DNA from 2 places in the Sphingobium sp. R-21 genome. Region 2 is predicted to be linked to the other one. Evidence: predicted binding sites of a transcription regulator. Region 2 holds the regulator's gene; the other holds the start of a gene.
What was found. Region 2 encodes LexA, which represses DNA repair genes until DNA is damaged. Its sites were predicted from a motif close to GTTCCNCNCTTGTTCT; they were not measured.

Region 1: ACN9MX_RS03965 (ATP-dependent helicase) is a predicted target of LexA. The motif match lies at 2,607-2,622, and genes of this name have one in related genera.

The regions. Positions count from the first base shown of each region.
Region 1 is NZ_CP184374.1:844,906-856,978, forward strand. It holds gene ACN9MX_RS03965 (ATP-dependent helicase) at 261-2,537, opposite strand; gene ACN9MX_RS03970 (GFA family protein) at 2,641-3,036, shown strand; gene ACN9MX_RS03975 (Fe-S oxidoreductase) at 3,185-3,649, shown strand; gene ACN9MX_RS03980 (RrF2 family transcriptional regulator) at 3,630-4,082, opposite strand; gene ACN9MX_RS03985 (globin domain-containing protein) at 4,192-4,641, shown strand; gene rsmD (16S rRNA (guanine(966)-N(2))-methyltransferase RsmD) at 4,691-5,239, opposite strand; gene ACN9MX_RS03995 (pseudouridine synthase) at 5,236-6,150, opposite strand; gene ACN9MX_RS04000 (response regulator) at 6,312-6,770, shown strand; gene ACN9MX_RS04005 (AmpG family muropeptide MFS transporter) at 6,866-8,176, shown strand; gene ACN9MX_RS04010 (DUF6628 family protein) at 8,235-8,675, opposite strand; gene ACN9MX_RS04015 (bifunctional folylpolyglutamate synthase/dihydrofolate synthase) at 8,744-10,066, opposite strand; gene accD (acetyl-CoA carboxylase, carboxyltransferase subunit beta) at 10,088-10,939, opposite strand; gene trpA (tryptophan synthase subunit alpha) at 10,936-11,766, opposite strand; gene trpB (tryptophan synthase subunit beta) at 11,763-12,073, opposite strand, start outside.
Region 2 is NZ_CP184375.1:1,078,369-1,090,441, reverse strand. It holds gene trpD (anthranilate phosphoribosyltransferase) at 1-519, shown strand, start outside; gene trpC (indole-3-glycerol phosphate synthase TrpC) at 516-1,307, shown strand; gene moaC (cyclic pyranopterin monophosphate synthase MoaC) at 1,304-1,789, shown strand; gene glp (molybdopterin molybdotransferase MoeA) at 1,786-2,973, shown strand; gene ACN9MX_RS19555 (hypothetical protein) at 3,035-3,193, opposite strand; gene lexA (transcriptional repressor LexA) at 3,348-4,034, shown strand; partial or broken gene ACN9MX_RS19545 (ComEC/Rec2 family competence protein) at 4,025-5,233, opposite strand; gene ACN9MX_RS19540 (hypothetical protein) at 5,163-5,582, shown strand; gene ACN9MX_RS19535 (ComEC/Rec2 family competence protein) at 5,871-6,803, opposite strand; gene gltX (glutamate--tRNA ligase) at 6,903-8,357, shown strand; gene ACN9MX_RS19525 (citrate synthase) at 8,375-9,661, shown strand; gene ACN9MX_RS19520 (carboxymuconolactone decarboxylase family protein) at 9,847-10,302, shown strand; gene ACN9MX_RS19515 (sigma-70 family RNA polymerase sigma factor) at 10,302-11,162, shown strand; gene ACN9MX_RS19510 (acyltransferase family protein) at 11,175-12,073, opposite strand, start outside.

The DNA.
Region 1 (12,073 bases), on a different replicon from region 2:
TAAGCTGGCATCTGCGCGAAGTTGAAACCGCCTGGGGGCCAGTTTCGTTGCGCGGAGATCAGGAAGCCGTCGGAGCCTCTGGCGCGGACTCGGTTGCTGTTGCCGTATATCTTATTGGAATATACGGATTTCTTTTGAAAGGCAAAAATGCAGGGTTACGGACCGGTGATCTTATGTCCGGCTATATTGTCGGGGGGGTGCGAGAGCCGGAGCATTTGATGCCCATTGTTTTGAACCATTCCGGAAACGCATGTTGAAAATCAAGCCGGCTGGACGAAGCTGTCCATCACCCGCTTGCGTCCGGCCGTCTCGAAGTCGATCTCCAGCTTGTTGCCTTCGATCTGCGCCACGGTGCCATAGCCGAATTTCTGGTGGAAGACGCGCAGGCCGATGCTCATGTCGTCGCGACCCTTGTTGCCGAGCGAGACGGCTGATGTGCGCGCTTCCACGATCCGGATGGGTTCGGTGGTGAATTGCCCGCCCTGCTGGGCGCGCTGCCAGCCCGGACCGCGGCCGGATCCCCGTTGGACATTGGCGAAGGGATCTGCACGTTCGGACCAGTTGGCGCGCCAGAGCGAGGCGCCGCCAGCCATGCTGCTCTCCTCCTCCACATGTTCGGGAGGCAGTTCCCCGACGAAGCGCGAAGGGATGGAGCTGGTCCACTGGCCATAGATGCGGCGGTTGGCGGCGTGGAGGATGATGCAGGATTTCCGCGCCCGCGTGATAGCGACATAGGCGAGGCGACGCTCCTCCTCCAGACTGTTGAGGCCGCCTTCGTCCAGCGCGCGCTGGGAGGGGAAAATTCCCTCCTCCCACCCTGCCAGGAAGACCGTATCGAACTCCAGCCCCTTGGCGGCGTGGATGGTCATGATCGTGACCTTGCGCTCGTCCTGCTGCGCCTCATTGTCCATGACGAGGCTGACATGCTCAAGGAAGGCGCCCAGCGTCTCATATTCCTCCATGGCGCGGGTCAGTTCGCTCAGATTTTCCAGCCGTCCCGCGCTTTCGGCGGTGCGTTCGGCCTGGAGCATGGCGGTGTAGCCGCTTTCGTCCAATATCTGCCGCGCCAGCTCGGCATGAGGCAGTTGCGCCGCGCGGTCGCGCCAGCGGGCGAGATCGCCGATGAAGGCGCCCAGGCTGCGCCGGGCCTGCGGCGTCATCTCATCCGTGTCGAGTATCCGCGCAGCGGCGAGGGCGAGCGGTATGCCCTCTGCGCGGGCAAGCCGATGCAGCTTTTCCACCGCCTTGTCGCCCAGGCCGCGTTTGGGAACGTTGACGATCCGTTCGAAGGCCAGATCATCGGCAGGCTGGTTGACCAGGCGAAGATAGGCAAGCGCGTCGCGAATCTCGGCACGTTCATAGAAGCGGAAGCCGCCGACGATGCGATAGGGCAGGCCGATCTGTATGAAGCGGTCTTCGAACTCGCGAGTCTGGTGCTGGGCGCGGACGAGGATGGCGACCTCGTCCAGCGACCCGCCTCCGCGCTCTATCGATTCGATTTCTTCGCCTACGCGCCGCGCTTCCTCCGGTCCGTCCCATACGCCGATGACCCGGACCTTTTCGCCCACGTCGATGTCCGTCCAGAGCGTCTTTCCCAGGCGATTGCCATTTTCCGCGATGACCCCTGAGGCAGCGCCCAATATATGGGGTGTCGATCGGTAATTCTGTTCCAGCCTGACGATCTTCGCGCCCGGAAAATCCCTTTCGAACCGAAGGATATTGGCGACTTCCGCGCCGCGCCATGAATAGATGGACTGGTCGTCATCGCCCACGCAGCAGATATTCTTGCGCGTCTGCGCCAGCAGGCGGAGCCAGAGATATTGGCTGGAGTTGGTGTCCTGATATTCGTCCACCATGATGTAGCGGAAACGCTGCTGATAGCTTTCCAGAACGTCGCGGTGGCGTTTCAGAATCGTCAGAACATGCAGCAGCAAGTCCCCGAAATCGCAGGCATTCACATCGCGCAGGCGCGCCTGGTAGGCGGCGTAGAGCTTCTGCCCCTTTCCGTTGGCATAGCCCTCGCTCTCGCCGGCGCCGATTTCCTCCGGGGTCAGGCCCTTGTTCTTCCACTGGTCGATAAGGCCGGCGAGCTGGCGGGCGGGCCAGCGCTTCTCATCGATACCCTCGGCCTGGATGAGTTGCTTCATCAGGCGAAGCTGATCGTCCGTGTCGAGGATGGTGAAATTGGATTGCAGGCCGACCAGTTCGGCATGGCGGCGCAGCATCTTTGCGGCGATCGCGTGGAACGTGCCGAGCCACGGCATGCCCTCTATTGCGGGGCCGATCATGCGACCGACCCGTTCCCGCATTTCCCGCGCCGCCTTGTTGGTGAAGGTGACAGCGAGGATTTCGGAGGGATAGGCCTGCCTGGTGGCGATCAGATGGGCGAGGCGGGCGGTGAGCGCCGCCGTCTTGCCCGTGCCTGCGCCGGCGAGGACCAGCACCGGCCCCTCGGTCGTGAGCACGGCTTCCCGCTGGGGTTCGTTCAGCCCCTGAAGATAGGGGGGATCATCGGGCGAGGGAGCGGGCAGGGTCATGAGCTGTCAACTAGGATGCTGGGCGGGAAGCGGCAAGAGCGGGCCCCTTGCGCTACCGTTCCTTCTATGAGAACAAAAGGCGAATCATGCAAGGAGAAAGGCCATGGTCTCTGGGCGATGCCAATGTGGGGCTATCCAGTATGAAGCGCGGGGGGAACCAGTCCATAGCGCGCTGTGCCATTGTTCGGATTGCCGGAAAAGCGCCGGAGCGCCGATGGTCGGCTGGGCTCTGTTTCGCGAAGATATGGTGACTGTGACGGGCAAAGCCGTGAGCTACCAGTCCTCCGAAAATGTGACGCGGGAATTTTGCGGAACCTGCGGCACGGGGTTGTTCTATCGCAACTCTGCTTTCTTTCCGGGGATGGTCGACATCCAGACGGCAACGCTGGACGACCAGTCCGTTCTGCCGCCCACCATCCATGTGCAATTCGCCGAGGCTGCGCCGTGGATGGCGGGTGCGCATGAATTGCCCAAGTTCGAACGCTATCCGGAGCATTGAGGCCCCACCGGGGAGCGTCATTGGGGCATCGTCTGACGGCGCGATCGCAACGGTTCGTCGCCATCGCAGGAACGCAGGCGTAATGCATCCGGTTCTTTGTCCAGCCCGAATGGCAGAACGGGGTGAGAACAAGGAAAGGATGATCCCGATGAAATCGATCCTGTTGGCTGGTGCGGCCATGCTGGCCTTTTGCACTGGCGTCACTGGTATGGCGATCGCGCAGGACATGCCTGCTTCGACGCAGCCGCCAGCGACCGGTGCGCCGCCTCCGCCCGAACAGGGCGCGACGCCTGCCACACCCGCCACGCCGGCCGACCCCGGAGCGGCTTCCGCCAGTCCGGCGACACCGGCTACACCGCCGCCCGCCGCTGATCCCAATGCTGGCCAGCCGATGGGTGCCGTGCCTCCTGAGACGGGCATGCAGCCGGCGCCCGCCGGCGTGCCGCATGATCCCTCCGCTCCGGTCGGCACGTCTGCCAACCCCGCTACGGTCGGCGGCAACATGACTCCTCCGCCAACTGAACAGAAGGATTATCCGCTGTGCAGCAAGACCGTGCAGGATAGCTGCATCAACAGAAGCGAAGCGCCCAAATCTATGCGCAAGCGGCGCTGACGGCTTTCGGGCCGGGCAGGGCGGCGATGATGGCCGCAAGCCCGGCCCGGTCCCGCGCCGCATCGGCAAGGCTATGCTGGTCGAGCACAGACAGGAAGGCTGTGGTGGCGGCCCGCAATATGCCCGACAGGCCACAGGCCTGACGTAGCGCGCAACCCTCACAGTCGGCCATTTTCATGTCAGGCTCGCTATGGCGGACGACTTCGCCCAGGCCGATAGTCTCTGCCGGACGCGCCAGGGTGAAGCCTCCGCCACGTCCCCTCTGGGTCTTCAGAAAGCTGCCTTGGGCGAGATGATGCACCACCTTCATCAGATGGTTGCGGGACAGGCCGTAGGCGTCAGCGATCTCCGGGATGGTGGCGCGGCCGCCTGGTGCGACCGCGAGATGGATGAGAACGCGCAGGGCATAGTCGGTGTGGCGGGTCAACTGCATGGCATCCACGCTTATAGGCCATAGGACGGGTCTTGAACATATATCCTGTTTACATCTTAAAACATGCATAGTAGATGCACCTTTGTAACTGCTCGACAAAGGTGCATCCATGACCCAATTGACCAACGACACCATTGCCATCGTGAAAGCGACTGCCCCTGCCTTGCGCAAGCATGGCGTGGAGATCACGACGGCCATGTACGCCCGTCTGTTCATGGATGCGTCGATCAGGGATATGTTCGATCAGGCGGCGCAGGAAAGCGGGGAGCAGCCCAAGCGGCTGGCTGCGGCGATCCTGGGCTATGCCGAGAATATCGACAGGTTGCAGGCTCTGGACGGCGCCGTCGCGCGGATGGTGCAGCGCCATGTCGAAACGGGGGTCAAGGCGGAACATTACCCCAAGGTGGCCGAAGCGCTGCTGCCCGCCATCCGCGATGTGCTGGGCGAGGAGGTGGCGACCGATGCCGTGCTGGACGCCTGGGGGCAGGCCTATTGGTTCTTGGCCAATATCCTGATCGGCAAGGAGGCACAGGCTTATGAGGATGCCGAAGCGGCGTGATCCGGCGTGAAGGGCTTCCGCGAGGACCGGGGCCGATCGGAGGGGCGGATTATTCCGCCTGGTCCGTTGCGCGTAGCAGCGTCAGCCGGGCTTTGCCGACGTCCCGGACCGCGTCGGTGGCGAAGCCCTTGACCTCGACATCTTCCCGGCGGTCGGTCTCGATGCTGATCCATGTGGCGGGGCCGGTCCAGCCCAGGCGGCTGAGCTTGTCCAGCGCCACCATGCCCGCCCCGCTTTGATAAGGCGGGTCCATGAAGATAAGGTCCAGCGGCTTGCTCGCCGGGCCAAGCGACAGGACGCTGCTCTGGCGAATGTCGGGACGGATGCCAAGCTTGTCGCCATTGGCGCGGATCGCATCGAGCGCGGCACGGTCCTGTTCCACAAAGACGCAGCTTGCCGCGCCGCGTGAAAGCGCTTCGAAACCCAGGGCGCCCGAGCCGGCAAAAAAATCGCCGACGCTCAACCCCTCGAAGGAGCCGATCCGGCTCAGCAGCATGGAAAAGAGGGTCTCGCGGGTGCGATCCGCCGTGGGTCGCGTCGCGTCGCCGCGGGGCGCGACGAGGGGGCGGCCGCGCCACTGGCCTGCGACGATCCTCATTTCGCGTCCTTCAGGCTCTTGCGGAACAGGACCAGGTCGTGCTGGCGCACCTCCTCGACCGCGCCGGATGCGAGTTCGCCCAGGTGGAAGGGGCCATAGCTGGTGCGGATCAGCCGGTTCACCTGAAGCCCCAGATGTTCGAGCACGCGGCGGACTTCGCGATTCTTGCCTTCGGTCAGCGTCATTTCGATCCACTGGTTGCGCCCGGTGCGGCGTTCCAGATTGGCCTCTATCTGGCCATAGCGGATGCCGTCGATCTCCAGCCCGTCGAACAGATCCTCAAGCTGGTTCTGGCTGACCTCTCCGAAAGCGCGGGCGCGATAGGTGCGCGGCACGCCGGTCGAGGGCAGCTCCATCTGCCGCTTGAACTCTCCATCGGTGGTGAGCAACAGCAGGCCTTCGGTCGTCATGTCGAGCCGTCCGATCGGCATGACGCGGGGAAGGTCGGCCGGCAGCTTGTCGTAAATGGTGGGCCGCCCGCGAGGATCGCGCTCTGTCGTCAGGAAACCCGATGGTTTGTGAAAGAGGAACATGCGCGCGGGTGCCGGCGCGGCGACCGGGTTGCCGTCGACGGCGACGCCGTGAAGCGAGGTCAGGAGCGTGGCGGGCGTGGACACTGTCTCCCCGTTCAGCGTGATCCGTCCTTCCTCGATCATCCGCTCAATCTCCCGCCTGGACGCAATGCCTGCGCGGGCGAGCAATTTGGCGATGCGCTGCGGCTCGTTCTTGCCGCTAGCGACGGCTGCGGCGCGGGCGGGATGGGGATTGGCCGGTTTTGCGGGCGCCGTCCTGGCCTTCTTGAAGGGCGGGCGAGCCGGGCGGGACCCTGGCACCGGTTTGGCGTCATTCGGACGTCTGGGACCACCGGAGCCCGGCCGACGCGGCGGCCCAGATTTTTTCGGCGGTTCCACAGAAGAGTTCCTTTTCAAAACGGGATGGCCTCCCCATATTGGAGAAGCCAGGAAATTGACGAATGGTGCTGTCCTTGCGCCCATGCGCCAGGACGATGCGAAACCCCTGCGGGGCGCTGCACGTTGGTCGGTTGAATGGCGCAAATGGGGCGTATCGGCAAATGTTTTTCGGGCTGGTAAAAGGGGAAGCCGGAGCGCGGGAGCGCCGCAAGGCCATTCGCAGCGTGCTGGTGGTCGAGGATGAACCGCTGGTTGCCTTCGACAATGAACATGTGCTGGAAATGGCGGGCTATCGCGTCGCCGCGACCGTCGACGAATATGCCCATGCCGTCAGTGTCATGGAGGAGGAAAGCGTCGATCTGGTGATCGCGGACGTGACCCTTCATGGCGAGAAGAGCGGCATCGACCTGGCGCGCTTTGCCGCAGGTCGAGGAGTTGCGGTGCTGTTCGTGACGGGCGCCTGCCCTGTCGACGCGCGAGGCTTGGCACTGGGATGCCTGGCAAAGCCATATGCGCCGCGCGATCTGTTGGCGGCGATCAATGTCGTGGATGCTCTGCTGCGGGGCAAGATTCTGCCTCGCTTGCCCGATGGCCTGCACCTGTTCGGGGATGCTGTCTGATCCGATCGCCGATATAAGATGGGCGGACGGCTTGCCACACTGACATTTGCCCATATGGTGGCCCGGACTATCATCGTCCGGGGGCGCATCAATTTATGACCGACATGGCGAAGGGCTCGACAAGCTGGCTGGATGCGGTGAAGCCCTATATGCAGAAGGCGCCCTTGGGTGCCTTTTTTCTCGGTATATCGTCGGGCTTTCCCTATGCGATGATCGGCGCCACGCTGACCACCCGGCTGGCGCAGGACGGCATCGACAAGAAGGCGGTGACGGCGTTCACCCTCGCTTTCCTCGTCTATAATCTCAAATGGCTGTGGGCCTGGGTCGTCGACGGGGTTCGGCTGCCGGTCATAGGTCGCCTGGGGCAACGCGTGAGCTGGCTGCTGCTCGCGGGATTGCTCGTGATGGCGGCGGTCATCAACCTGGCATTGGTCGACCCCGCCAGCGGCCTGCTGCAGACGGCCTATGCCGCGATCCTGGTCGGCGTTGCGGGTGCCACCTTCGACATCGTCATCGATGCCTATCGGATCGAGACATTGCGGCCGGAGCAATTGGGGGTGGGGTCAGGCATGTCGCAATATGGCTGGCGCATCGGATCGGTTGCAGCGGGCGCGCTTGCGCTGGTGCTGGCGGCGCGGATCGGCTGGCATGGCGCCTATATGGCCTGCGCCATATTCGCGCTACCCGCCATGCTGACCGGGCTCGCACTCGGCGAACCGGAGCGGCACCGCGAACCGACGGCGCGGCGGGGGCTGGACGAAATATGGCAGTCGATCGCCGGGCCGCTCGTGGAATTCTTCCGGCGGCGCGGCGCCTGGCTGGTGCTGCTGTTCATCCTGCTGCACAAGATCGGGGACACGCTCGCCAATCTGACCTTTCGCCTGCTGTTTGACGATATGGGCTACACCAATGACGAGATCGCCATTTACGATGTTGGCATCGGCTTCTGGGCCTATCTGATCGGGATTTTCGTCGGCGGCGTGCTCTATGCGCGCATGGGGATGAAGCGGTCTGTGCTGGTCAGCCTGCTGCTGATGGGCGTGTCCAATTTCAGCTTCGCGCTGCTGGCGGCGCTGGGCAAGAGCAATTGGGGTATGGCCGGTGCCATTGGCTTCGAAAATTTTGCGAGCGGGATCGGCGGGGTGACTGTGGTCGCCTATTTCTCGGCGCTCTGTGACCTGCGCTTCACGGCCGCGCAATATGCGCTGATTTCGGCGGCGGCGAGCATTGTGGGACGGTTCCTGACCGGGACGACCGCGGGTGGAATGATCGAACGGTTCGGCTATGTCGACTTCTACCTGCTGACCACCGCCCTGGCGGTGCCGGGCATCGTCCTGTTCTGGCTGATGATGCGCGCGGGACTGATCGATGCCAGCGTCGGCACGGCGGCCACGCAGGATGGCTGAACCGATGTGCTCGGCATCTGTTTGAAAACGCGCGAAGCAGCGTATTTCCAGACAGTCTCTAAACCGCCCCATAAAGTCCGAGAGGACGCCCCAGGTCGCGATGCGCCTGCGCCACGGCCTGAAGGCAGGTGAGGGCGCCCAGTGCATGGTCGTTGCCCAGCAGTGCCGCCACATCGTCATAGGCCGATCGGGGATCGCGCAGGGCGCTGCCGATCGCCTGCATCATCAGCGCCTCGTCGCTTGTCATCCGCGAACAGCAGCAGGGCGCGATCAATATCTTGCGGCTGGAGGTCCGGGCCAATTCGAGCATCATCGCGCGCATCAGCACCAGCGGCCGACGATAGCTGCGGCCGAAGGCGCCGAGCATGGCATTGGCGGCATGGGCATCGTTGACGCCGGCCGTCGCGATGCGGCGCATCACGTAGAGGAAAAGCCGGTTGCCATAGCCGCCGGGAAGCGGCCGGAGATTATCGAGAGAGGGGGAGTCTCCATGGACCATGCGTCACTACCTTCTGCCTTGTCGTCAGATGGCAAAGCTACGCTATTGCGAGTCAATCGCAAGTAAAATCAGTCGGGAAATTGCCCGTTCAGTCGCAAAATTTCACCGGCGAGGTAGAGCGAGCCGGAAATCAGCAATTTTGAGGCGTGGTCCGGTCCAGCGGCAATGGCCGCAATGGCGTCTTCCGGCATGGCATGAGCGGTGCAGCCAATGCCCCAGCGATCGGCAATGGCGGCGAATCGTTCCGGTGGATGATGGTCATGGCCAGGTACCGGCAGGGCATGGATATGCGCGATCCGACCGGCAAAAGGACGGAGGTAGGCCTCCAGATCCTTGTTCGACAACATGCCGATCATCAGCTGGAGCTTCTGCTCCTCAAGCCTTTCGCTGGTGAAGAAGGCGCTGATCGCCTCACCCGCACTGGCATTGTGGCCGCCATCCAGCCAGGCTTCGGTGCTTTCGGGCAGGGGGGCGAGCAGCGGACCATGGTCCAGCCTTTGCAGGCGGGCTGGCCAATGCGCCCAGAGCGGCGCTGCCTTCAAGGCGGCCTCGCCTACGGGTATGACATTCTGGTGCCGCAGCATGGCGAAGGCGAGCGCGGCATTGTGGATCTGGTGCGCGCCGGGCAGGCGCGGCAGGGGGGTGTCGAGCCGTCCCTGATCATCGCGATAATGGAGGCGATCCCGATAGGCCGCCGCGTCCCAGCTCTCGCCCATGGCAAACCATTGGGTCCGGTTGCGGGCCGCGGCTTCCAGCATCACGGGGAAGAGCGCGTCGGCATAGCGCTGCGTCACCAGCGGCGCACCGGGTTTGGCGATGCCGGCCTTTTCGGCGGCAATCTCCCTGATCGTGGCGCCAAGGAAGCTCTGATGGTCGAGGCCGAGCTGCGCGATGCCGCAGATCACGGGTCGTTCGATGATATTGGTGGCGTCAAGGCGGCCGCCAAGGCCCACTTCCACGATGCAGGCGTCGGCGGGATGTTCGGAAAAGGCGAGGAAGGCTGCGGCGGTGGTGACCTCAAAGAAGCTGGCGCCGATCCCTTCCGCCACGTCGAGCACGCGGGAGAGATAATGGGCCAGCGCTTCGTCGGAGATCAGCTTGCCGCCAATGCGGATGCGTTCGTTGAAGCGGACCAGATGGGGAGAGGTGAAGACATGGACCTTCCTGCCGTCCGCCTCCAGCGCAGCGCGGAGGAAGGCGCAGGTCGAACCCTTGCCGTTGGTGCCGGCAACATGGAAGACCGGCGGCAGGGCGCGATGCGGGTTGCCGATGCGGTCCAGCAGGCGGGCGATGCGTTCCAGCCCCAATATGTCGGCGCCGGGCGACAGGGTGGCCAGGCGGTCAAGCTGTGCCTGAACAGCCGGATCGTCGGAAACGGCGTGGTCGGCCATCGGCTCTGGTCTCAGGCAGCGTCAGGCAGCGGCGCGGGGGGCGAGGTAGCCGATCACCCGGGCAAGCGTGTCGCGCAGGTCACTGCGGTGGACGACCATGTCCAGCATGCCGTGTTCCAGCAGATATTCAGCGCGCTGGAATCCGTCGGGCAGCTTTTCGCGGATCGTGCTTTCGATGACGCGCTGGCCCGCGAAGCCGATGAGCGCATTGGGTTCCGCTATCTGGATGTCGCCCAGCATGGCATAGCTGGCGGTGACGCCGCCGGTCGTCGGATCGGTCAGCACCACGATATAGGGCAGGCCCGCGGCGTGGAGTTTCCGGATGGCCACGGTCGAGCGCGGCATCTGCATGAGCGAGAGGATGCCCTCCTGCATGCGCGCCCCGCCTGCGGCGGTGAAGATCACATAGGGGCATTTGCGGGCGATGGCCTCGTTGATGCCCTGGATGAAGGCGGCGCCCACGCCCATGCCCATGGAGCCGCCCATATAGGCGAAATTCTGAACCCCCATGACGAGCGGCACATCGTCAATGGCCCCACGGGCGTTGATCAGCGCGTCCTGGTCGCCGGTCGCGGCGCGGGCGGCCTTTATGCGGTCGGGATAGCGTTTGGAATCGCGGAACTTGAGCGGATCTTCCTGCACCTGCGGCGTTGGCAGCAGGATGAAGCCGGCATCGAGTATCTGTTCGAACCGCTCCGCAGGTCCGATGCGGCCATGATGGTCACAGCGCGGGCAGACGGAGAGATTATCCTCCCATTCCTTGATGAAGATCATCTCGGCGCAGGAAGGGCATTTGTGCCACAGCGTTTCGGCGGTGGTTTCCTTCTTCGCCATGAAGGGCAGTGCGTTGCGGACGCGGTTGATCCAGCTCATGCGGCGGTCTCCCGGAAATGAGGGCTGTTGGCGTTCAGCGCGGCGCGAAGGGCGGCGATGAAATCCTTGACGAAGGGCGCGGCGGCATCACCATGCGAACCGATGATGTCGACGATGGCGGAACCCACCACCACGCCATCGGCAACCCGTCCGATCGCGGCGGCCTGTTCAGCGGAGCGGACGCCGAAGCCCACGGCGATGGGCAGGTCGGTGGCGGCCTTCAGCCTGGCCACCGCCTGTTCGACAGCGGTCTGGGCGGCCTGCTGCTTGCCGGTGATCCCGGCGACGGCGACATGGTATAGGAAACCGCTGGCGCCGTTCAGCACGGTGGGCAGCCTTGCGGCGTCAGTCGTTGGCGTTGCAAGGCGGATCAGGTGAATGCCCTGGGCGCGCAGGGCGGGGCCGATTTCGGCATCTTCCTCCGGCGGGACATCGACGCAGATGACGCCGTCGACGCCCGCGGCTTTGCACTGGTCCGCAAACCAGGCCGCGCCGCGCACCAGCATCGGATTTGCATAGCCCATCAGGACCAGCGGCGTGTCGGGATGTCGATCGCGGAAGGCAGTAGCGAGGGCGAAGATGTCCTTCGTCTTCGTGCCGGAGCCCAGGCTGCGCAGATTGGCGAGCTCGATCGCCGGCCCGTCAGCCATCGGATCCGTGAACGGCATGCCGAGTTCGATGATGTCCGCGCCCCCTTCCACCAGGGCGTCGAGGATGGCGGGCGTGTCAGCCACGGTCGGATCGCCCGCGGTCACGAAGGTGACGAGCGCGGCGCGGCCCTGCGACTTGCATGCGGCGAAGCGGGCGGAGAGACGATCGGCGCTCATATCTCGACCCCCAGGGCGCTCGCCACCGTGAAGATGTCCTTGTCGCCTCGCCCCGAAAGATTGACGATGATGATCTGCTCCGCGTCGAGAGTGGGCGCGACCTTTTCCACGCTGGCGATGGCGTGCGCGGATTCCAGCGCCGGAATGATGCCCTCCAGCGCGGAGAGTTTCTGGAAGCTGGCCAGTGCCTCGTCGTCGGTGATCGGCATATATTGCACGCGGCCGATTTCGTGCAGCCAGCTATGTTCAGGTCCGATGCCGGGATAGTCGAGACCGGCGGACACGCTGTGCGCTTCGGTGATCTGCC
Region 2 (12,073 bases):
CCCATTCGCAGGGCGATCGGGGAACGCACCATCTTCAACCTGATGGGGCCGCTCGCCAATCCCGCAGGGGTGCGCCGCCAGCTGGTCGGCATCGCCCGCCCTGACTATGTCCCCGTCTATGCAGAGGCGCTGGCGGAACTGGGCGTCGATCACGCGATGATCGTTTCCGGCGACGAGGGACTGGATGAATTGTCGCTGGCCGGCGGCAACGTACTGGCGGAGGTGAAGGGCGGCAGCCTTGTCGCGATGCGTCGCCTCACCGCTGCGGAACTCGGCCTTTCCACCCATCCGGTCGATGCGATCCGGGGGGGCGACCCCGCCTTTAACGCTGCCGCCCTGCGCGCCCTGTTGCAAGGCGAAGCCGGCCCCTATCGCGATGCGGTACTGCTGAACGCTGCTGCCGCCCTTGTCGTGGCGGATGCCGTATCCGATTTTCGCGAAGGCGTGGAGGAAGCCGCCGAAACCATCGATCGCGGCCTTGCCAATGCGCTTCTCAATTGCTGGATTGCCTATAAATGACGAACAAGCTGATCGAAATCTGCGATATGAAGCGAGAGGAGGTCGCCAGCCGGAAGGCGGCAACCGCCATTTCCGCGCTGCACGCCCGCGCCGCCGAGCAGACGCCGCCGCGCGGCTTTCGCAAGGCGCTGGACGACGCAGCCCGCTCCGGATTCGGCCTGATCGCCGAGGTCAAGAAGGCCAGCCCGTCCAAGGGCCTGATCCGCCCGGACTTCGATCCCCCCGCCCATGCCCGCGCCTATGCGGCTGGCGGCGCAGCCTGTCTGTCAGTGCTGACCGACGCGCCCTTTTTCCAGGGGCGTGACGACTATCTGGTCGCGGCCCGCGCCGCCTGCGCCCTGCCGGTGCTGCGCAAGGATTTCATGATCGATCCCTGGCAGGTGCTGGAAAGCCGCGCATTGGGGGCGGACGCGATCCTGATCATCGTCGCGGCGCTCGACGACAATCAGATGGCGGAGATAGAGGACGCCGCGTTAGGCCTGGGCATGGACGCGCTGGTCGAAGTGCATGACGCGCAGGAACTGGAGCGGGCGATGAAACTCCGCTCGCGCCTGATTGGCGTCAACAATCGCGACCTTAGAGACTTCACCGTCGATTTCGCCCGGACATATGAATTGATCGGCTATGCTCCGGAAGGCTGCACCTTCGTCGCGGAAAGTGGTATCGGCAGCCACGATGACCTGATCGCCATGGCGGATCATGGCGTCCGCTGCTTCCTGGTGGGGGAAACGTTGATGAGACAGGCGGACGTCGAAACGGCCACACGCAAGCTGCTGACCGGCCAATGAGCAAGCTCACCCATCTGGACGAGGAGGGATCGGCCCATATGGTCGATGTTTCCGCCAAGGCGACAACCGCGCGCAAGGCCGTCGCGAGCGGCCGCATCAGCATGAGCGCCGAAGCGGCGGCGGCCATCGCGCAAGGTTTGGTGAAGAAGGGCGATGTGCTGGCCGTCGCCCGCGTCGCCGGTATCATGGCGGCCAAGCGGACCTCCGACCTGATCCCGCTCTGCCACCCCATTGCGCTCAGTTCCGTCAGCGTCGACCTCGACCTGGACGGCAACGGCGTGTCCGTGACGGCGACCGCAAAGACGGCCGGACAGACCGGCGTGGAAATGGAGGCGTTGACCGCCGCATCGGTCGCGTTGCTGACGGTCTATGACATGGCGAAGGCGCTGGACAAGGGCATGATCATCAGCAACGTGCGCCTGCTGGCCAAGAGCGGCGGCAAGTCCGGCGACTGGACAGCCAGGGAAGATGGCACGGTATGAGCCTGCTTCCCGTTGCGGAGGCGCAGAACCGCCTGATGGCGCTGGCAAGGCCGCTGCCGACGGATCATGCGCCTGTTGCCGCCTGCGCCGGACGCTGGCTGATGGAAGATGTCGCAGCACTGCGCGAGCAGCCCTGGGCCGACCTTTCTGCGATGGACGGCTATGCCGTTCGCGCCGCCGAATCGCCGGGGCCATGGCAGGTGGTTGCCGAAAGCGCGGCGGGTGGGGCGCTTCCTCCGCCGATCGAGCCCGGCCAGGCTTGCCGCATCTTCACCGGAGCGCCCTTGCCGCCGGGCGCAGACGCCATATTGATCCAGGAAAATGCTGCCCGCGAAGGAAATAGGCTGCGCGGCCTCGAAGAGGCGCTGGCTGCGGGCCGCCATGTCCGCTCGGCCGGCTCCGATTTCCGCAAGGACGATCTCCTGCTGACCGCCGGCAGCGCGCTTGGCCCCGCGCAGATCGCGCTTGCCGCAGTGGCGGGGCATGGCGCACTGCCCGTTTCCCGCCGGGCGCGGGTCGCGTTGATCTCCACCGGCAATGAACTGGTGCCGCCCGGCGCGTCGACGCAGCCAGGCCAGCTTCCGTCATCTAACGCACCCATGCTGGCGGCCCTGCTTGCGAGCCTCCCCTGCGACATCATCGACCTGGGGATCGTGCGAGATGACCTGCCCGGCATGGCCCAGGCCTTTGCTCGCGCCGCCGATGCCGATGCCGACATCATCGTTTCGACCGGCGGCGCGTCGGTCGGCGACCATGATGTCGTCCGTCCAGCCTTCGCCCAGGCTGGCGGCTCGCTCGATTTCTGGAAAATTCGCATGCGGCCGGGCAAGCCGCTGATGGCAGGGACATTGGATTCCGCCATCTTCCTGGGCCTGCCCGGCAATCCGGTATCAGCCTTCGTAACCGCGACGCTGTTCCTGCTGCCGCTGGTCCGCCACATGATGGGCGCGGCATCGCCCCTGCCGCGCACCGCGGTCGCGACATTGGCAGCGCCACTACCCGCCACGGGGGAACGGGACGACTATCTTCGCGCCTTCCGCACTGAAGCCGGCATCGTTTCGGTGACGTCGCAGGATAGCGCCGCCACCGCCGCCCTGGCCATGTCGGACTGCCTCATCCTGCGCCCCGGAGGCTCCGCTCCGGCGGCGGCAGGCGATCCCGTCACGGTGCTTCCCCTTGCCTAAGGCCCTTGCATAAGGAAAGGGGCCGCCACGCGACCCCTCCCAGTGCAAAGCTGATGATTGTTCAGCGCTGCTGCTTGCCGGGCGACTTGTCCTGACGGCGCTCATCACCCATTTGGCCCTGCTGGTCTTCCTGCTGTTGCTGGCGTCCGCCCTGATTGGCACGGTCGCCGCCCTGCTGATCGCGACGTTGATCGCCGCCCTGGTTGTTCTGGTTGGCCATCTTACTCTCCTATTCACCTTCTTCGGGGAAGGCACGCTTGAAAACGGCCCGGCTGCTCGCGCGTTCCCATAAACGCGGCGAACCGTTAGGCGCTTGACTTGCCCCGTTCCGTTTCCTATGCGTTCCCTATCCGTTCCAAAGAAGGGCAGGCGAAATGTTGACACCCAAGCAACAGGAATTGCTGAGCTTCATCCAGATCCGGCTGGAAGAGGGAGGCGTATCTCCTTCTTTCGAGGAGATGAAGGAAGCGCTGGACCTGCGGTCGAAATCCGGCATCCATCGCCTGATCAATGCGCTGGAGGAGCGCGGCTTCATCCGCCGCCTGCCCAATCGTGCCCGCGCTCTTGAAGTGCTCAAGCTGCCCGATGCCATGCATCGCGCGCCCAGGCTGGTCGTTCCTGCCAAGGCGCCGGTGACAACTGCTCCTGCCTTGAGCAAACCACCGATCGTCGCCAATGACATATTGGAGATTCCCCTGCATGGCCGCATCGCGGCCGGTGTTCCGATAGAGGCATTGGAGGGACAGAATATGCTCTCCGTACCCGCGGCACTGCTTGGGACCGGGGATCATTATGCGCTGGAAGTCGCAGGGGACTCCATGGTCGAGGCAGGCATACTCGACGGCGACTTCGCGCTTATCCAGCGCACCGAAGTCGCGCGGGAGGGGCAGATTGTCGTCGCTCTGATCGATGAAAATGAAGCGACGCTCAAATATTTCCGGCGAGAAGGGCCCAAAGTCAGACTCGATCCTGCCAATAGTGCCTATGAACCGCAGATCTACGACCCGCGTCAGGTTCGCATTCAGGGCAAGTTGGCCGGACTGCTGCGACGCTATAACTGACCGCGTACGGACCGGCGCGGCCAAGGGGAAGGTCGCGCAATCCACGGATGCCCGTCGTTCCGCATTTTCGCGCTGCGCACGCTACCATGGTCCAGATCGATGGCCAGCCCCCCGGTCTGAGCGAGGAATCGTCTGTCCACCTTCAACCAGCGAGGTCGGCAGGCGCCCGGCAGTCTACGGTCACTGACGACGATATCGGCATTGGCGCAATCCCGCGCCAATATCGCATGGTCGATATTTACATTGCTTCGGGTGAGCAAAATGTTCCACTTCCGTCCCCCGCCCATCAGGCGGACGGCGCAGAGATCAAGCGAACAACGTGCCTGGGGCAACGCCGGCAATGCTTCCAACGCGCCACCGTAACCAGCGCTTTCCGCCAGCATGTCGCGTGTGTAACTTCCAGCCCGTGCCCGCAATATCGCCATGCCACTTGCGGTGCGAACCGCGACGTGGCGGCCATCGCTGCTGATCAATATGCCAGGCATCGGGGTTGCGAGGATCATGGTCACGCCTGCGGCAACGGGCATCAGGCCCGCCCAGCGCCAGTGACTCCGCCATAGGAGGCACCACAGCATGCCGAGCATCACGAGGCCGAAAACAGCGCCGGATTGGGCGGGCGTCAGCATCACTGCCCATGGGCTGGATGCTACGCCATGGGCCACCAGCAGCAGCAGGTCCAGCGCCCGCGCAGCAAGCCACCAGAAGGGCGCGCCCCACCCGCCCAGATCGAACAGCAAGGCCAGCGCTTCCAGCGGCATGACGACCAGAGTGGTAAGGGGTATGGCGACCAGATTGGCGACCGATCCCAGCATGCCCGCCTTGTGAAAATGGAACAGAGCGATCGGCGCGAGGACCAGTTCGACCACCAGACCCGTAAGCAACATGCCCGCAAGACTGCGCCCCAGCCGGCGCCATGCCGCCTCGTCGCGCGCGGCTGCAAAGCGTCGGAAAGCGGGATGCTCGCCCAGTGAAACCAGAGCGACCACGGCGGCGAAACTCATCTGGAAACTCGGTCCCATCAACGCTTCGGGCCATATGGCGAGCACCACCAGCGCACCGGCCGCGACCAGGCGGAGGGTGATCGCATCCCGCCCCGTCGCCAGTCCTCCGAGCACCAGCAGGGCAGCGATGCAGGACCGCACGGTCGGCACTTCGGCGCCGGTAGGCAAGTTATGGTTAACACCAGTGGCTACAAGACCACAAAGTCAGGTCTGGCACCGTGTCCGTGTTCTGTGGCAAACACAGGCCATGTGGAGCCTTACACAGAAAGTCACATTCGATCCCAAAAGCGGACGACCAGAAGCGCCTCTATACTGGCGCCTCACGACCTTCTGCGTCATCGCAGCGTGGGTGCTGGCGCTCATATTATTCTTTTATACGGCGCTTGCGATCCGCGATGGGGCACCTGATTTAGCAGCCACTTGCGCCCTAATGGCAATCGCCATGCTGGTCATCGTCCACTGGCGCAAAAGGCAAATTCGTCAAGAGCAGCGTAAGTTCGACCAGCTTGTGGCCGATTACGAAAAGGCCATTTCAAACCCGACATAGCCAGCAGCGCCAAACTGACAGGCCAGGAGCCAATTAAGTGGAAGTGATCGGGATCATTCTTGCGGTGGCATTCGCCTCATGTCTCCTTTTCGGCTTTCGATCAGGCAACATGCCAATCAAAGCGCCATTGCGCGAACCCAGCCGTCACGAAACGCCTCTCTATTTTTGGTCGTTGCTGCGTTCTACGGGGTTGGCCTCATCTTAGGTGCGAGCATGATTATATCTGGCTAAGGCGCTGGGCACATTTTCATGATCCACGGATTTCTGAGGGTTTTAGCGTGTTGACTCCTATAACGCACTGGTCAGGATCGTATAACCGAGGCCGGCCAAAGCTCCACCGCCTGCCGCAAGGAGCATCAGCGGCCAATCAAGCGCTGCCCGGCGGCTGAGCGCCATCAGCCGCATCAGCAAAAAGATCACCACACCGATCAGTGCCGTCACATGCAGGCCGCTGATCGACAGGAGATGCGCAAGGCCGCTCCGCCGCATCGCCTCCGCATCGGCTTGCATGATCGCACCCTGATCACCCGTGGCCAGCGCAGCAGCAATGCCGGCCCCCTCGCCCGGAACGCGCGTCAGAATGTGATCGAACAAACGCGTTCTCAGGCGCGGACCTGTGGTGGCGGGTCGCAGGATCGTGATGGGCGGCAGCGCACGGCCGGTTGCGCCGATACCATCGAAATAGGCCCGGCGCGCAAAATCATAGCCGCCCGGCAAGCTGGGCGGCGCAGGCGGCATCAGCCTGGTACGGACGGCCACGACGGCCCCCTCGCCCAGTCCAGCCGGCGTCGAAGACTCGTCAAGATTGATGCGTATCAGGGCGGGCAGCGCCGGCATGCCGATCGGCCGGATCAAAAGCCGACTCATGCGCTGAGCAGGCAATCTCTGAACGGATTGGACTTCTCCCTTCAGCGCAACAATGACAGGGCGGGCCAGCGGGGGCGATCCCACCAACATCGCCTTGCCCCAGACCAGCAGGCAACCCATGCAGGCCAGGAGGCTGCCAGCGATGAGCGCCTGCCGCGTCCGGCCACCCGATGGCAAAAGCAGCGCAGCGGAGGCGACTCCCAGCATCACGCAGCAGAAAGCAAGCCAATCCAGCCGGTTGGGCAGAACGAACCAGGTGGCTATGCCCGCCGCCAAGGCCACGGGAACCCAGAGCGGCAACCGTTCGCGCTCTTCCTCCAGCCACAGTTCCAGCGGGCGCCAGATCGGCGCCATCCTCCCTCCAACCCAAGTGGCAACGGAGGTTTGTCGTGGCTCGAAAGCCATGCTAGGGGGCGTCGCGATCATGGATAGGCCGGGTGGATATCTGGACAAATGTCAGGGAATGAAGCGGTGAGTTCTACGGGATTGAACAAGCAGGTGGTAACCCGTTTTGCGCCTTCGCCCACTGGTTTTCTTCACATTGGCGGCGCGCGCACCGCGTTGTTCAACTGGCTGTTCGCCCGCCACCATGGCGGCAAGTTCCTGCTGCGGATAGAGGATACCGACCGGACCCGTTCGACGGAGGAGGCGGTCGCTGCGATCTTCGATGGCCTGGAATGGCTCGGCCTGGGCGGGGATGAGCCAGCAGTCTTCCAATTCGAACGCGCGCCGCGCCATGCCGAAGTGGCGAACCAGATGCTTGCGGCAGGCCATGCCTATCGCTGCTATGCGACCGCCGAGGAATTGGCCGAGCTGCGCGAACAGCAGCGCGCCGCCAGGCAGCCTATGCGCTATGACGGGCGCTGGCGCGACCGCGATCCTTCGGAAGCGCCCGAAGGCGCGCCCTTCGTCATCCGCCTGAAGGCGCCCCGCGAAGGCGAGACGGTGATCGAGGATGCCGTGCAGGGCCGCGTCGTCGTACAGAATGCGGAACTGGACGACATGATCCTGCTGCGGTCGGACGGGACGCCCACCTATATGCTGGCCGTCGTGGTCGACGATCATGATATGGGCGTCACCCACGTCATTCGCGGTGACGATCACCTCAACAATGCATTCCGCCAGCTAGGCATCATAAAGGCGATGAATTGGGAAGAACCCGTCTACGCCCATATCCCGCTGATCCACGGTTCCGACGGCGCAAAGCTGTCGAAGCGACATGGTGCGCTGGGCGTCGACGCCTATCGCGACGAGATGGGCATGCTCCCCGAGGCGGTGCTCAACTATCTGTTGAGGCTGGGCTGGGGCCATGGCGACGAGGAGATCATCTCTCGCGAACGCGCCGTGGAACTCTTTGATATCACAGGCGTCGGCCGCTCGCCCTCTCGCTTCGACATGAAGAAGCTCGAAAATCTGAATGGCCATTATCTGCGCGAGGCGGACGATGCACGCCTTGCCGCGCTGGTTGCTCCCAGGGTCGCGGCGAGGCTGAACGTGGCTCTGCCCGAGAGTGGAGAGAAGCTGCTCACAGAGGCCATGCCCTCGCTCAAGCCGCGGGCCAGGACGCTTAACGAAATTGCCGAAGGCGCCGAGTTCCTGTTCAAGAATGGCCCGCTGGATTTTGACGAGAAGGCTCTTGCTCTGCTAGACGATTCTGCGCGCGTGCTGCTGGGACAGACAGCCGACGCTCTTGCACCCGTCCAGTCCTGGACGGTCGAAGCGATCGAAGAAGCCATTCGCCGCGTGGCAGAGGATGCCGGCCTCGGGCTTGGAAAGGTCGCGCAGCCATTGCGCGCGGCGCTGACCGGTCGCACGGTTTCGCCGGGAATTTTCGACGTCCTTTTCCTTCTGGGAAAGGCGGAGAGCTTGGAACGATTGGCCGCTGCAAGGCACGCATCGGCCAATTGAAGTATCAGGAGAACACCATGTCGGATAACAATGCCACTTTGAGCGTCGGCGGCGATGCAAAGGACTATGCCATTCTGAACGGCACGGTCGGACCGCAGGTGATCGACGTTCGCAAGCTCTACGCCAACACCGGCATGTTCACCTATGATCCCGGCTTCACCTCGACCGCGAGCTGCGATTCGGGGCTGACCTATATTGACGGCGATGCCGGCGTGCTGCTCCATCGCGGCTATCCGATCGATCAGCTCGCCGAACAGTCGAGCTTCATGGAAGTGTCCTACCTCCTGCTCAACGGCGAACTGCCGTCGAAGAAGACACTGGAGGATTTCACCCGCACCATCACGCGCCACACAATGGTGCATGAACAGCTCACCACCTTCTACCGCGGTTTCCGCCGCGATGCGCACCCCATGGCGATCATGTGCGGCGTGGTGGGTGCGCTGTCGGCCTTCTACCACGATTCGACGGACATCAACGATCCGGAACAGCGCAAGATCGCGAGCCATCGCCTGATCGCCAAGATGCCGACGATCGCGGCCATGGCCTATAAATATTCGGTTGGTCAGCCCTTCGTCTATCCGCGCAACGACCTCAGCTACACCGCCAACTTCCTCAACATGACCTTCTCGGTCCCGGCGGAAGAATATGTGATCGATCCGGTCGTCGTCGACGCGATGGACAAGATCTTCACGCTGCACGCCGATCATGAACAGAATGCGTCGACATCGACCGTGCGTCTCGCCGGTTCGTCGGGCGCCAACCCCTTCGCATGCATCGCGGCCGGCATCGCCTGCCTGTGGGGCCCGGCGCATGGCGGTGCGAACGAGGCCGCTCTCAACATGCTGCGCGAGATCGGCACTGTGGACCGCATTCCGGAATATATCGCCCGCGCCAAGAACAAGGACGATCCGTTCCGCCTGATGGGCTTTGGTCACCGGGTCTACAAGAATTACGATCCGCGCGCGACGGTGATGCAGAAGACCGCAAAGGAGGTTCTCGCCAAGCTGGGGGTCGACGATCCGATCTTCGACGTGGCCAAGGAACTGGAGCATATCGCGCTCAACGATCCTTATTTCATCGAAAAGAAGCTCTATCCCAACGTCGATTTCTATTCGGGCGTGATCCTTTCGGCCATTGGTTTCCCGACCGAAATGTTCACCGTGCTTTTCGCCCTTGCCCGCACTGTCGGCTGGGTCGCTCAGTGGAACGAGATGATTTCCGATCCCGCGCAGAAGATCGGCCGTCCGCGCCAGCTTTACACTGGTCCGACGCAGCGGGATTATGTCCCCGTCGAAAAGCGCTGAGCGCCACCCTCGACAGGATATGGATATGGAAACGGCGCCCCGCGGGCGCCGTTTTCGTCTGAGCAGAAGCCCCAAAGGCACGCGACTGTCGCCCCGGTGATCAGCTGCGTTTTTTTCCGCATCCATGTCACACCAGCCGGAGCTGGCTCGTCATACAGGCACAATCCAGAAAGAAAGGTGCCGACATGACTGCCAAGCTAGATCCCTTTGCCGCCGCGCCCCAGCTTATGAAGAGCTGGTTTGCGACCTCCAACGCCATTAACGACAGCCTTGAGCCCAGCCTCACCGAACTGGTGAAGATCCGCGCGTCGCAGATCAACCAGTGCGCCAACTGCCTCAACATGCACACCGCCGATGCCCGCGCGCAGGGCGAAAGCGAACAGCGCATCTATCTGCTCTCCGCCTGGCGCGAGGCGCCTTGCTATACGGCACGCGAACGTGCCGCACTGGAATGGACCGAGGCCTTGACGCGCCTCTCCGAAGGGCACAGCCATGAAGCGGCCCACAAGGCCCTGGCAGCCGAATTTTCGGAGGAGGAGCAGGTGAAACTGACCCTGATGATCAACATCATCAACGGCTGGAACCGCATCGCAGTGGGTTTCGGCCTCTGGTACGATACACCGGCCAAGGCGGCCGCGTGATGGCGCCGGGGATGCACGGGGACGCGGCGGAGAGCTTCGATCCGCTGCGTCCCCGACTTGTCCGCGTCGCCTATCGCATGCTGGGTTCGGTGTCGGATGCCGAGGATGTGGTGCAGGAGGCCTTCATCCGTTGGATGAGCGCGGACCGGGAGGCAGTGCGCGAGCCGGAGGCGTTCCTGCGCCGCACGGTCACGCGGCTGTGCCTGGACCAGCTCAAATCTGCTCGGCACAGGCGTGAAACCTATATTGGCCCCTGGCTGCCCGATCCGTTGGTGGAAGAGGCCGAGGAAGAAGAGGACGTCACGCTGCCGCTGATGTTGGCCCTGGAACGATTGTCGCCGCTGGAGCGGGCTGCTTTCCTGCTCCACGACGTTTTCGGCGTCGGCTTTGAGGAAATCGCCGCAACGGTCGAGCGCGACGCGGCGGCCTGCCGCCAACTGGCGGCCCGGGCACGCACCCATGTGCGAGAGGCGAGGCCCCGTTACAAGGTGGAAAGGCAGCGCGGGCTGGAGATCGCCGGAGCCTTCTTCGCCGCCTCGCGAAGCGGCGACATGACGGCGCTGGGTGCCATGCTTGCCCAGGATGTCAGCCTGCACAGCGACGGCGGCGGCAAGCGTCCCGCGGCGATAGTTCCCGTGCTGGGTTTCGGCCAGGTGATGCAGGTTCACAAGGCGCTGGCCGTGCTGTTCGGCAAATATGGATCGACGCTGGTGCATGTGGGCCTGATCAACGGCCTTCCCGGTTTCGTCACTCGGGAGGCGGACGGCGAATTCCAGACCACGGCACTCGACATCCAGGACGGGCACATCACTGGCATCTATGTGATGCGCAATCCCGACAAGCTGCGCCACCTGCACTGAATGGGCTTGAGCCTAAAGAAAAATGCGTCGCGCGGTGGGAACGGACCGGATCAGATAATAAGCGCCCAGCGGCAACAGCAACGCCTGCATCAGCAGCCAAGGCTTGGCCACATAGGGCGAGAGATAGTGGATCACCGCGACGTGGAGATACATGATGACCAACGATGCGCGGCCGATCGCAGCGATCCAACCGGAAAAGGGCGCGATCCGCACCGAAAGACGGAACAGCAGCAGGCTGGTGGCCATGGCCGAGCCAAGGGACAAAAAGGGCCAGCCATAATCAGCCGCCTTCATGTTGAGCGTCGGGATCAGTGTCATCAGCCCGGCCAGCGATAGCGGCACCAGCAACGGAAGCATCCAGCTTCGCCAGCGTACAAGCTGCCATGCCGCCCCTAGCCAGAGCAGGACCAGCGCCATGGGTACGGTCAACACGCCCATCGGCGACAGGCTGGTGAGCCGGCCCGCGCCATAGGCGATCAGCAGCACCGGCAGCATCAGCAACGCCCAACGCCGATCAAGCGGATCGGGCCAGCGGACGAGCGCCATATTGAACAGGATACGCGCCAGCACCAGGCAGGGCACGAACCAGAAGATCGTGAACGGCCCCCGCAGCCACGAACCACCCAGCAGGATCGGCACCAGGTCCAGCGGCCAGTCGTGGAAGATCGGCCTGCCTCCCTTCATCCTTTCGATGAGCTGGTCCGCCACGATCAACAGGATGAGGAAAACCGCATAAGGCCGCATCTGGGAGAGAAGCTGGCGACGGGTGAAGCGTCCCGCCGGCTGCGGCCGCGAAAGCAGGCCGGAAAGCAGGAAGAACAGCGGCATGTGGAAGCTATACATGGCATCGCGCAGCCCGCCGCGCATCCACACATGCCCAATCACCACGGCGACGATCCCGATGCCACGCG